Regions from separate parts of the Pseudofrankia saprophytica genome, predicted to be linked through region 2. Evidence: riboswitches for the same ligand, from Rfam matches in the RefSeq annotation. Region 2 holds a riboswitch; the other holds the start of a gene.
The links. Region 2 has a riboswitch for ZMP and ZTP ahead of FRCN3DRAFT_RS0204860 (phosphoribosylaminoimidazolecarboxamide formyltransferase). Riboswitches for the same ligand answer to the same signal wherever they lie in the genome.
Positions count from the first base shown of each region.

Region 1: linked by a shared signal. The riboswitch ahead of FRCN3DRAFT_RS0229590 (serine hydroxymethyltransferase) and the one ahead of FRCN3DRAFT_RS0204860 (phosphoribosylaminoimidazolecarboxamide formyltransferase) in region 2 are both predicted to bind ZMP and ZTP.

Region 1 covers NZ_KI912266.1:7,029,680-7,034,467, forward strand. The annotation lists gene FRCN3DRAFT_RS0229585 (aldehyde dehydrogenase family protein) at 1-601, shown strand, start outside; gene FRCN3DRAFT_RS0229590 (serine hydroxymethyltransferase) at 686-1,948, opposite strand; ZMP/ZTP riboswitch at 2,061-2,147, opposite strand; gene FRCN3DRAFT_RS52040 (alpha/beta hydrolase) at 2,258-4,114, opposite strand; gene FRCN3DRAFT_RS0229600 (maleylpyruvate isomerase family mycothiol-dependent enzyme) at 4,383-4,788, shown strand, end outside.
Region 2 covers NZ_KI912266.1:1,105,452-1,110,239, forward strand. The annotation lists gene FRCN3DRAFT_RS0204850 (SDR family oxidoreductase) at 470-1,207, shown strand; gene FRCN3DRAFT_RS0204855 (carbon-nitrogen hydrolase family protein) at 1,759-2,739, shown strand; partial or broken gene FRCN3DRAFT_RS57360 (HhH-GPD-type base excision DNA repair protein) at 2,979-3,074, opposite strand; ZMP/ZTP riboswitch at 3,242-3,324, shown strand; gene FRCN3DRAFT_RS0204860 (phosphoribosylaminoimidazolecarboxamide formyltransferase) at 3,359-4,504, shown strand; gene FRCN3DRAFT_RS0204865 (nuclear transport factor 2 family protein) at 4,534-4,788, opposite strand, start outside.

The sequences.
Region 1 (4,788 bases), 5.9 Mb from region 2:
CTGGCGGCCACACCTGGACATGATCGTCGACTCGGTGGCCGACGAGGGCGGCACCGCGTGCGTGAACACGACCGCGGTCTACGTCGAGGGCGACCCGACCCCGCTCGCGAAGGCGCTGGCCGAGCGGCTGGCCGCGCTCCCGAGCCTGCCGCCGCAGGACGAGGCAGCGGTGCTGCCCACCCAGCCGATCGAGACGGCCCGCGCGGTGGAGAAGTACCTGCTCGACCACGCCGGTGACGCCACTGGGCGCCTCGGCGGCGACGGGATCGTCGACCCGCTGCCCGGCGGCGGCGCCGTGCTGCGCCCGGCCGTCTTCCAGGTGGACCGCGCCGACGCGCCGCAGACCGGCATCGAGCTGGGCTTCCCGTGCGTCTGGGTGGCGCCGTGGTCGGCGAAGGACGGCGCCGGGCCGCTGCGCGACACACTGGTGCTCACGGCGATCACCGAGGACGCCGGGCTGGTGGACCGGCTGGTCGACGACCCGTCGATCAGCAACGTCTACCTCGGCGACCACCCGACGTACTGGATGCGCCCGAACGTTCCGCACGACGGCTACCTCGGCGAGTTCCTGATGCGCACCAAGGCCGTCATCCGGGATTAGGCCTGCTCGATGCCAGCAGACGAACGGCGGCCGGCCGCCAGGCGAGACGCCTGGCGGCCGGATACGTCGTTGCTTGGCGAGCGGTTACGCCCAGCCCGGCATGGGGTAGCCGGCGGTGAGGTCGCGGACCTCGCCGGCGATCTGGGCGAGGACCGCCTCGTCGTCGTCCGCGGCGGCCTTGACGGCCTGGTCGATCCAGGCGGCGATCTGGCGCATCTGCCCGGGGCCCATGCCGCGGGTGGTGACCGCGGCGGTGCCGAGGCGCAGCCCGGACGGGTCGAACGGCTTGCGGGTGTCGTACGGGACGGTGTTGTAGTTCAGCTCGATGCCGGCCCGGTCGAGCGCCTTCGCGGCCGGCTTGCCGCCGATGCCCTTGCTGGTGAGGTCGACGAGGATCAGGTGGTTGTCGGTGCCGCCGGAAACCAGGTCGAAGCCGCGCTCGGTGAGCGCCTCGGCCAGCGCCGCCGCGTTCGCGACGATCTGGTGGGCATACGTCTGGAAGTCGGCCGTCGCCGCCTCGCGCAGCGCGACGGCGATCGCCGCGGTGGTGTGGTTGTGCGGGCCGCCCTGCAGGCCGGGGAAGACGGCCTTGTCGATCGCCGAGGCGTGGGCCGCGTCGGTCATCAGCATCGCGCCGCGCGGGCCGCGCAGCGTCTTGTGGGTCGTGGTCGAGATGACCGGTGCGTAGCCCACCGGCGACGGATGCGCGCCACCGGCGATCAGGCCCGCGATGTGCGCGATGTCGGCGGCCAGGACCGCGTCGACCTCGCGGGCGATCTCGGCGAACGCCGGGAAGTCGATCGTGCGCGGGATCGCGGTGCCACCGGCGAAGATGACCTTCGGGCGCTCGGCGAGCGCGAGCTGGCGGACCTCGTCCATGTCGACCCGGCCGGTGTCCTGGCGGACGTTGTAACGCACCGAGCGGAACCACTTGCCGGTCGCGGAGACCGACCAGCCGTGGGTGAGGTGGCCACCCATCGGCAGCGCCATGCCCATCACGGTGTCGCCCGGCTGCAGGAACGCCAGGTAGATGGCGAGGTTGGCCGGCGAGCCCGAGTATGGCTGGACATTGGCGTGCTCGACGCCGAACAGCGACTTGGCCCGCTCGATGGCCAGCGCCTCGATCGGGTCGATGAACTGCTGGCCCTCGTAGTACCGCTTGCCGACGTAGCCCTCGGAGTACTTGTTCGTCAGGATCGTGCCCGCCGCCTCGAGAACGGCGGTGGAGACGTAGTTCTCCGACGCGATCAGGCGGATCTTCTCGTACTGCCGCCGTGCCTCGGACTCGACCAGGTCAGCGATCTCCGGATCGGCGCTGACGAGGTGTTTGATGGCTGGCTCGTGCATGGGAGACCTCCAGGGATGTGGCTGCCCGGCCCGTCCGCGTCCACACGTCGCCGGTAGGTCGTCCGCATGGGCCGCCGACGGACGATGCGCACTGTGGGCAGGCGCTGTCCGCCGGTGACACCCAGGCGCACGGTGCCGTGCCGATCGGTCGCTCCCCGGTGGTTGATTCCACCCCAGCACGCCAGTCACGACTTGGCCTGAAGTCTAGCCGCCCGCCCCTGGCGAGCTTTCCACGCCCGGCGGGGGCACCGGACCGACGCGGTCAGGAGCGGTCGGAGCAGTCGGGAGCGGTCAGGGGCTGTCCGGCGGTCAGGAGCAGACGGTGCCGGGCTTGGGCGTGACCAGGTCGATCAGGTAGCGGTTGACGGCGTTGTGGACGCAGGTGCTGGGGCCCTCGTAGGCGCCGTGGGTGTAGGAGCGCCACGTCAGCAGGACGGCGTTCTCCAGCTGGCCGGCAAGCGAGCGTGCCTCCGGGTACGGCGTCGCCGGGTCGCCGGTGGTGCCGACCAGCAGGATCGGCGGCGAGCCCTCGGCCCGGAACGGCCCGGTGTAACGGTCGGCGGACGGGACCGGCCAGAAGGCACACGTCATGCCGCCGAGCGCCAGGGACGATCCGAAGCGCGGGGCCTCCCGGGAGAGATCGCGCACGAACCGCCGGAAGACGGCGAGGTCGGCTGGATAGGTCTGGTCGGCGCAGTTGATGGCGGTGTTCGCGTCGAAGGAGTTGTCGTACGTGCCGTCCTGGCGCCGTCCGGATCCCTGGTCCGCCAGCGACCGCAGCACGGAGCCGTCGTTGAACTCGTCGGCCAGCTCCAGGGCGACCGCGAGGATCGGCCACTGCTCCTCGCTGTAGAGCAGCTGGAGCACGGCCGTGATCGCGGTCGAGTCGTCGACCGGCCGGGTCCTGTCGGCGTCCTTGCCCTGTGCGTAGATCGGGTGCTTGGCGAGCCGGGCGATCAGCCGGTCGTAGGCGCCCCCGGGGTCGCCGTGGCCGAAGCCGCAGTTCGGGTCGCTCGCGCAGCTGGCGAGGAAGGCGTTGAAGGCCGCCTCGAAGCCCAGGGCCTGCAACCGGGTCTCCGCGAACGGACTGTTCGCGGACAGCCTCGGGTCGACCACCGCGTCGAGGACCATGGCGCGAATGTGGGTCGGGAACAGCTGGGCGTAGGTGGCGCCCAGCTCCGTGCCGTACGAGGCGCCGTAGGCGGTCAGCCGATCGTCACCGAGCGCGGCGCGCAGCACGTCGAGGTCGCGGGCCGCGAACTCGGTCGACAGGTACGGCAGCAGCGTCGCGCTCCAGCGCTCGCAGCCCCGCGCGACCAGCCGGTCCGACGCGGCGGTGTCCTCGAAGCCGGCCAGCACCTCGCCCTCCCGGGCGGGTGGCTGCCCGGCGGGCGCGGCCGTGGCGGGCGACGAGGACGGGCCGTGAGCCGGGCTGACGACGTCCGGGGAGACGGCCGTGGAGGAGCCCGAAGAGCCGCCCGGTAGCCGGTCGACGTCCTCGTCGATCTCCTCGCCGGCCCCGGCACCCGCACCGGCACCCGCGCCCGCGCCGGCTCCGGCGGCCCGGTGCGGAACGACGGCGCCGCCGGACAGCTCGCTGGCCTTCTGCCGGTCGGTGAGGCAGCGGACGGGCGCGCTCGCGCCGACACCCCGCTGGTCGAACCCGACGATGTCGAACCGGTCGCGTACCGCCTTGTCGAACAGCTCCGGGTACGTCCGGATGGAGTCGACGCCGGAGACCCCGGGGCCGCCTTCCAGGTAGACGAGGGATCCAAGTCGCCGCGCCGGTTCGCCCGCCGGTCGGCGGATCACCGCCAGATCGATCGTCCCGTTGCCGGGATGCGCGTAGTCCAGCGGGACGGGCAGCGTCGCGCATTCCAGTCCCGTGCCACACGCCGTCCAGGCCGACAGCCGGCCCGTCCCGGCCTGCGGCGACGGAGCCACCGCCATGCCGGCGGCCGGCGCCGGGGCGACCAGGCCGGCCACGGACAGCGAGGCCAGGGCCAGGGCGCTGGTGAGCCGCGCCCGCCGCGAGCCGGCGGGCGCCGCGGCGCTGGTGGTCCCCCGGGGACCGGCTCGCCGATGATCTCGACGAGGCCCTCGACGCTCGGCCCGACGCTGGCCTTGGTGCTGGCCTTGGTGCTGGTACCGCCAGGGCTGGTTCACGGGCCTCGGCCTCCGGTCGGGTCGGCGCGGCGCCCGGGGGTCCCTGCCAAATCGGCGGAACCGATCCGGCAGGTCTGTGGCGCGGCGATCAGCGACGAGCCGCCAACACAAGCGACAGCTCAGTCACAGTGCGTGACAGTCGCGTCGTGCTCCCTCCCCGTCCCGACCGGACCCCAACCCTCGGCGTCGACAACCCCCCGCCGGGTGCGACCCCTGCCCAGTAGCGAGGCCGGGTGCGTTTCGGGCAGGAAAGCGGCAGACTCCGGGCGTGGACTATCCAGCGCTGTTCCAGGCGGAAGCGGAGGCGCTGCTCGCCGCCGCGACCAAGGACCTCGATGCGCCCGTGCCGTCCTGCCCCGGCTGGGACAACCGCCGGCTGCTGAGCCACGTCGGCCGGCTGCTGGACTCGACGGTGACGCACCTTCCCCGCGGCGTCGTCGACCCACCGCCCCGCGTCGAGCGGCCACCGGCCGAGAACGACGCGCTCGCCGGGTACTTCCGGCGTGGAGTCGCCGGCACGCTCGCCGCGTTCCGGGATCTCGACCCGGCGGCTCCGGCGTGGAACTTCACCCTCGAGCCGAAGGTCGCCGGCTTCTGGCGACGCCGGCTGGCCCACGAGACGCAGATCCACGCCTGGGACGCGGCCGGCGCGATCGGCGAGACCCGCGAGTTCG
Region 2 (4,788 bases):
CCCAGGCGTGGAGAGCCCGGACGACATGGCCCTATCGAACCACGTGTGCGCGAGCCGCGGGAGCGCCCGACGACCGCCGAGGGTCGGGCCAACCTGACGCTGTACCGCAAGTGGAGGCGACATCGCCGAGCATCGACAGCTCACCGCCGAGTCCGCGCCGCTCGACGGTCCTCCGCGCCACGCGCGCAGCGTCGCCGCCCTGGACCGGCGACGGGTCCAGCCGGGCGATGCCCACCTGCCGCTCGTAAGGGAAGTGTGGATAAGGAGCGGTGCGGCCGCTGGCCGCGTCCAGCCGTGCCCGCTGGGCCACGGTCAGGCCCGCCCGCCGCGCTCTCGCTCGCGGCGGCCGGCTGTGGGCCGCGGCGTCCAGGGACAGCCGCGGAACACGGCGTCGCATTTCTGCCAGCACTCGTTGGAATGACTGCTTTATGTTTGGAGAAAGACCTCGGACACGACAACGGAGACAAGGTTGCCAAGCATTGCGCTCATCACCGGAGGAAACCGCGGCCTGGGATTTTCGGCGGCCAAGGCCCTGGCTCGGTCCGGTGCCGTCGTCATTATCGGCGCACGCGGCGAAGCCGCCGCACGCAAAGCCATTGAGATACTGGAAGATGAGGGGCTCACCGCGGACTGGGTTGAGCTCGATGTTACCAGCCCAGAGAGTGTGCGAGCCGCCGCGAAGATCATCCGGGAACGTTACCGCCGACTCGACGTGCTGGTAAACAACGCGGGCATCCTACCCGAGGCGACGGATATCGTGGAGCACGAGTTCGCCGACACGAACATCTTCCGCCAAACGTTCGAGACCAATACGTTTGGGCCGGTCACCGTGACGGAGGTTTTTCTGCCGCTGCTACGCGAGAGCGTCGCTGGTCGGATCGTCAACGTCTCGTCGACCATGGGCTCGCTCACCGACCAGAACAACCCTCTTTCGCCGTACTACTCGATGCTCCTGCCGGCGTACCGAAGCTCGAAGGCCGCCCTGAACAGCATCGCCGTCGAGCTGGCGAAAAGCCTGAAGGGCACCCCGATCAAGGTCACGTCAGTGTGTCCCGGCTTCGTTCAGACGGATTTGACACCGATCAACAGACAGCAGGCGCCATTGACCGCCGACGAAGCGGCGCAGATCGTGGTCACGGCCGCGATGCTGCCCGCCGACGCGGAATCAGGAACCTTCATCGACGCCAACGGCCCGGTGACCTGGTAACCACGCCGGAGACCATGCCAGTCGCGGAGAGGCAGCGCCACCGCTCTGCCTTTCCGCGATGCGCCGCTTCAGCACCATCCCGATCAACAACGCCGTCACAGCGGCGCTCGCCATCACCGTAGCCGGACACGCCACGACCATCCCTACACCGGTCAGGTTCCGATGTGACAGGTGGCCGGACCCGCACGGCGTACCTAGCCTCGACCTTGCCGCCGGCGAGCCTGGCGACGGCGACGCCGATGGCCGTGCTCCGCGAGAGAGTCTGGGTCCGGGTGCCGGTTAGGGCGCCCCCTGGCCGTCGACCTGTGCCGAGGCTCGGTGCGCCGCGACCCAGGTCCTAGAGCAGCCGCAGCGCGCGACTGTGAAGTCGCCGAGGCCGTTCCTGGGCTAAGCTGGGGGCAGGGCGTGATCCACGCCTGACCTCGGAGGGTCGTCCCAGCGCGACCACGGTGAGAGGCAAAGGGGCTCAGGCCTCGGATCGTCGTCATAGGTCCGCTCGTCTCGAACGTCGACGGCCGCTGGGTGCTCGACGTCGGGACGCGGGAGAGCCGATGACGGCGAACAAGGCGTTCAAGCAGCGCGTGCGCGAACGAGCGCGCAGGACGGGCGAGTCCTACACGGCCGCGCTTCGGCACTTCCGCCAGCCCTCCGAGGGAACCACCATGCCGAACACCAATCCCTTCCGAATCTCGGTCGCCCAGCTCGACGCGCCGACGGATCCGCGTGATGCCGAAGCGTTTCAACGGGTGGGCCACGACGTACGTCGTCTGATGACCGAGGCCCGCGATCAAGGCGCTCGCCTCATTCATTTCTGCGAGGGAGCACTCTGCTCGCCAAATAAGCGGATCCTGTCCAGCGATCCGACCACCATGGCCGACGCCGACTGGAGCCGCTTCGACTGGGCGGCCCAGCGCGGCCAGCTTGAGGCGATCAGGAAACACGCCGCGGCATTGCGGCTGTGGACAGTCGTCGGAGCCGTGCACCGACTCACCGAGCCACATCGTCCACACAACAGCCTTTACGTGATCGACGACCACGGCCATATCATCACCCGCTACGACGAACGGATGCTGTCCAACACCAAGGTCAGCTATTTGTACACACCCGGCATCAGTCCGATCACCTTCGACGTCGACGAGGTGCGGTTCGGGTGCGCGCTCGGCATGGAAAGCGTGTATCCGGAGCTGTTCGCCGAGTACGAGCGAGCCGACGTTCACTGCGTGTTGCTTTCCACCATGGACAATGGCACCACCTTCGGCCTGCAGACACAGGCGCATGCCAGCACCAACAGCTACTGGATCAGCTATGCCACGGTCGCCGTCGACGCGGCCGCCGCGCCGTCCGGAATCGCTGGGCCTGACGGTCACTGGGCGACCCGATGCGGACCGCACGCCACCTCGGCCATCGCCACCGTCGATATCGACCGCGAACATGAAAGCCTCGCGCGCCCCTGGCGCCGAACGGCCCGCGCCGGCAGGTACGCAACCGCGGTCGTCGACGACGATCCTCGAGCACAACGAAGCTCGCTCTAACACGAAGGTCTCGACGGGCGTGCCCGAAGCGTTTCGCCCATCCCGGGTAGACGCTTCGGGCGGGCGGCGCCGCCGCGGTGCGTGCCCTGACGCACCGGCGGCATCCTCCGCGCAGCCAGACGAAAGGCGAGGTCGCAGAAGCCCGTCGGCGAGTCCGGCCGTACTCCGGGCGCCGCCACGTTTCATTGTCGCCGATGCACGGATCGGGAGACGAGGCCCCAGCCGTTCCTTGTTTGTCCGACTTGCCGGTCGAGAACCATGCCGATCAGCAGCGCGAGCGGGTCATTGGTCAGCAGTTCGTCCGCCGCGTCGTTCTGGCTCAGGTGAAGTCCCACGTGAGTACGGTAGCCGGCCCTTGCGCGGCGGTCGCCTCGCCGCTGGCCAGATCACGGTGTTGTCGGTCAGCCACGTCCGTGAAAGGGCCACAGCAGGCCGCGACGGTGTCCGTCATCCGCCTTTCCCGCCGAGGACGGCCGCGGGCTGACGTGTGGCTGCTACATTTGCGCATGGCCGCTACTGGCGCGGGTGGATGACCACCGGGGAACGGCCGGAAGACCGTCGACGCCGACCGCCTGGGCCCGCGACGCGCAGATGACTCCGCGCGACGTGAGGACGGCCGATGGACCTGCGGTATGGCATGAACCCCCACCAGCAGCCGGCGACGGCCAACCCGGTCGACGACGCCAGCCCGCCGGTGCGGGTCCTGCACGGCCAGCCTTCCTACATCAACATGCTGGACGCGTTGGAGGCCTGGCAACTCGTCAGGGAGGCGGCCGATGCCCTGGGCCGGCCCGCGGCCGCCTCCTTCAAACATCTCTCACCCGCCGGTGCCGCACTCGCCGGGCCGCTCGACGAGACGATGACCGAGACCTACGGGCTCGGCGCGTCGCCGGTGGGGATGTTGACGAGCGCCTACGTGCGGGCCCGCGACACTGACCCGAAAAGCTCCTACGGCGACTTCGCCGCGGTTTCCGCCCCGGTCGACGCGGAGCTGGCCGTACTGCTGCGCCGACTGGTCTGCGACGGAATCGTCGCGCCCGGTTATGAGCCCGGGACCGTGGCGACCCTGTCCGCGAAGAAGAACGGCACGTTCCTGGTCCTGGAAGCCGACCCTGCCCACCGGCCGCCCGCCCGAGAGATCCGTGAGGTGCACGGGATGCGCTTCACCCAGACCTGGGACGACGCCGTGCCCAACCGGCAGACGCTGGCTGATGTCCGCGTCGGCACGGTGCCCGACCACGCCCTCGACGACCTGCTCCTTGGCCTGATCGTGGCCCGTCACACGCAGTCGAACTCGGTCGCCTACGTCCGAGGCGGGATGACGCTTGGCGTCGGCGCGGGCCAACAATCCCGGGTGGACTGCGTCCGCCTCGCCGGAGCGAAATCCGACACCTGGTGGCTACGCCGCCACCCCCGCGTCCGAGCGCTGCACATCGGCCAGAACCCGAAGATCCAAGATAGCATCAACGACGAGATTCAGTACCTCGACACTGGCGCCGCCGGTTCCGGCCTCCCACCCAGGCCTGGAGGGGCCCCGCCGTTGACCGCCCTGGAGCGCGCCCAGTGGCTGAGCCGGCTCGACGAGGTCAGCCTAGCTTCCGATGGCGCTCTGCCCTTCCCGGAAAACATCGTTCACGCCCGCCGTCACGGGGTGCGCTACGTGGCCGAACCCGGCGGATCAATCCGCTCCGCGGAGGTCATCGCCGCCTGTCACGATCAGGAGGTCGCCCTCGTCCACACCGGACTGCGCCTGTTCCGACACTGACGTTCTTTCGGTTTCCTCCAGCACCGAGTTCATGTCCCGACGGGACCGGTGCGAGCGCCCCACAGTTCCGCGATCCGTCCGTCGGCGACACGGATGACTTCGATGAGTTCTCCAGTGTTGTCGGTCAGCCGGGAGCGGATCATGGCGCGGTCGTCCTCGGCGACCAGGTCAACGACCTCCGTGCGCAGATCCGGTGCGGCTGTGCGCATGGCGAGCCACCGTTCCTTGACCATGCCGGGTCCACGGGACTGGAGCGGGTGACTGTAGAAGTCAGCGGTGAAGAT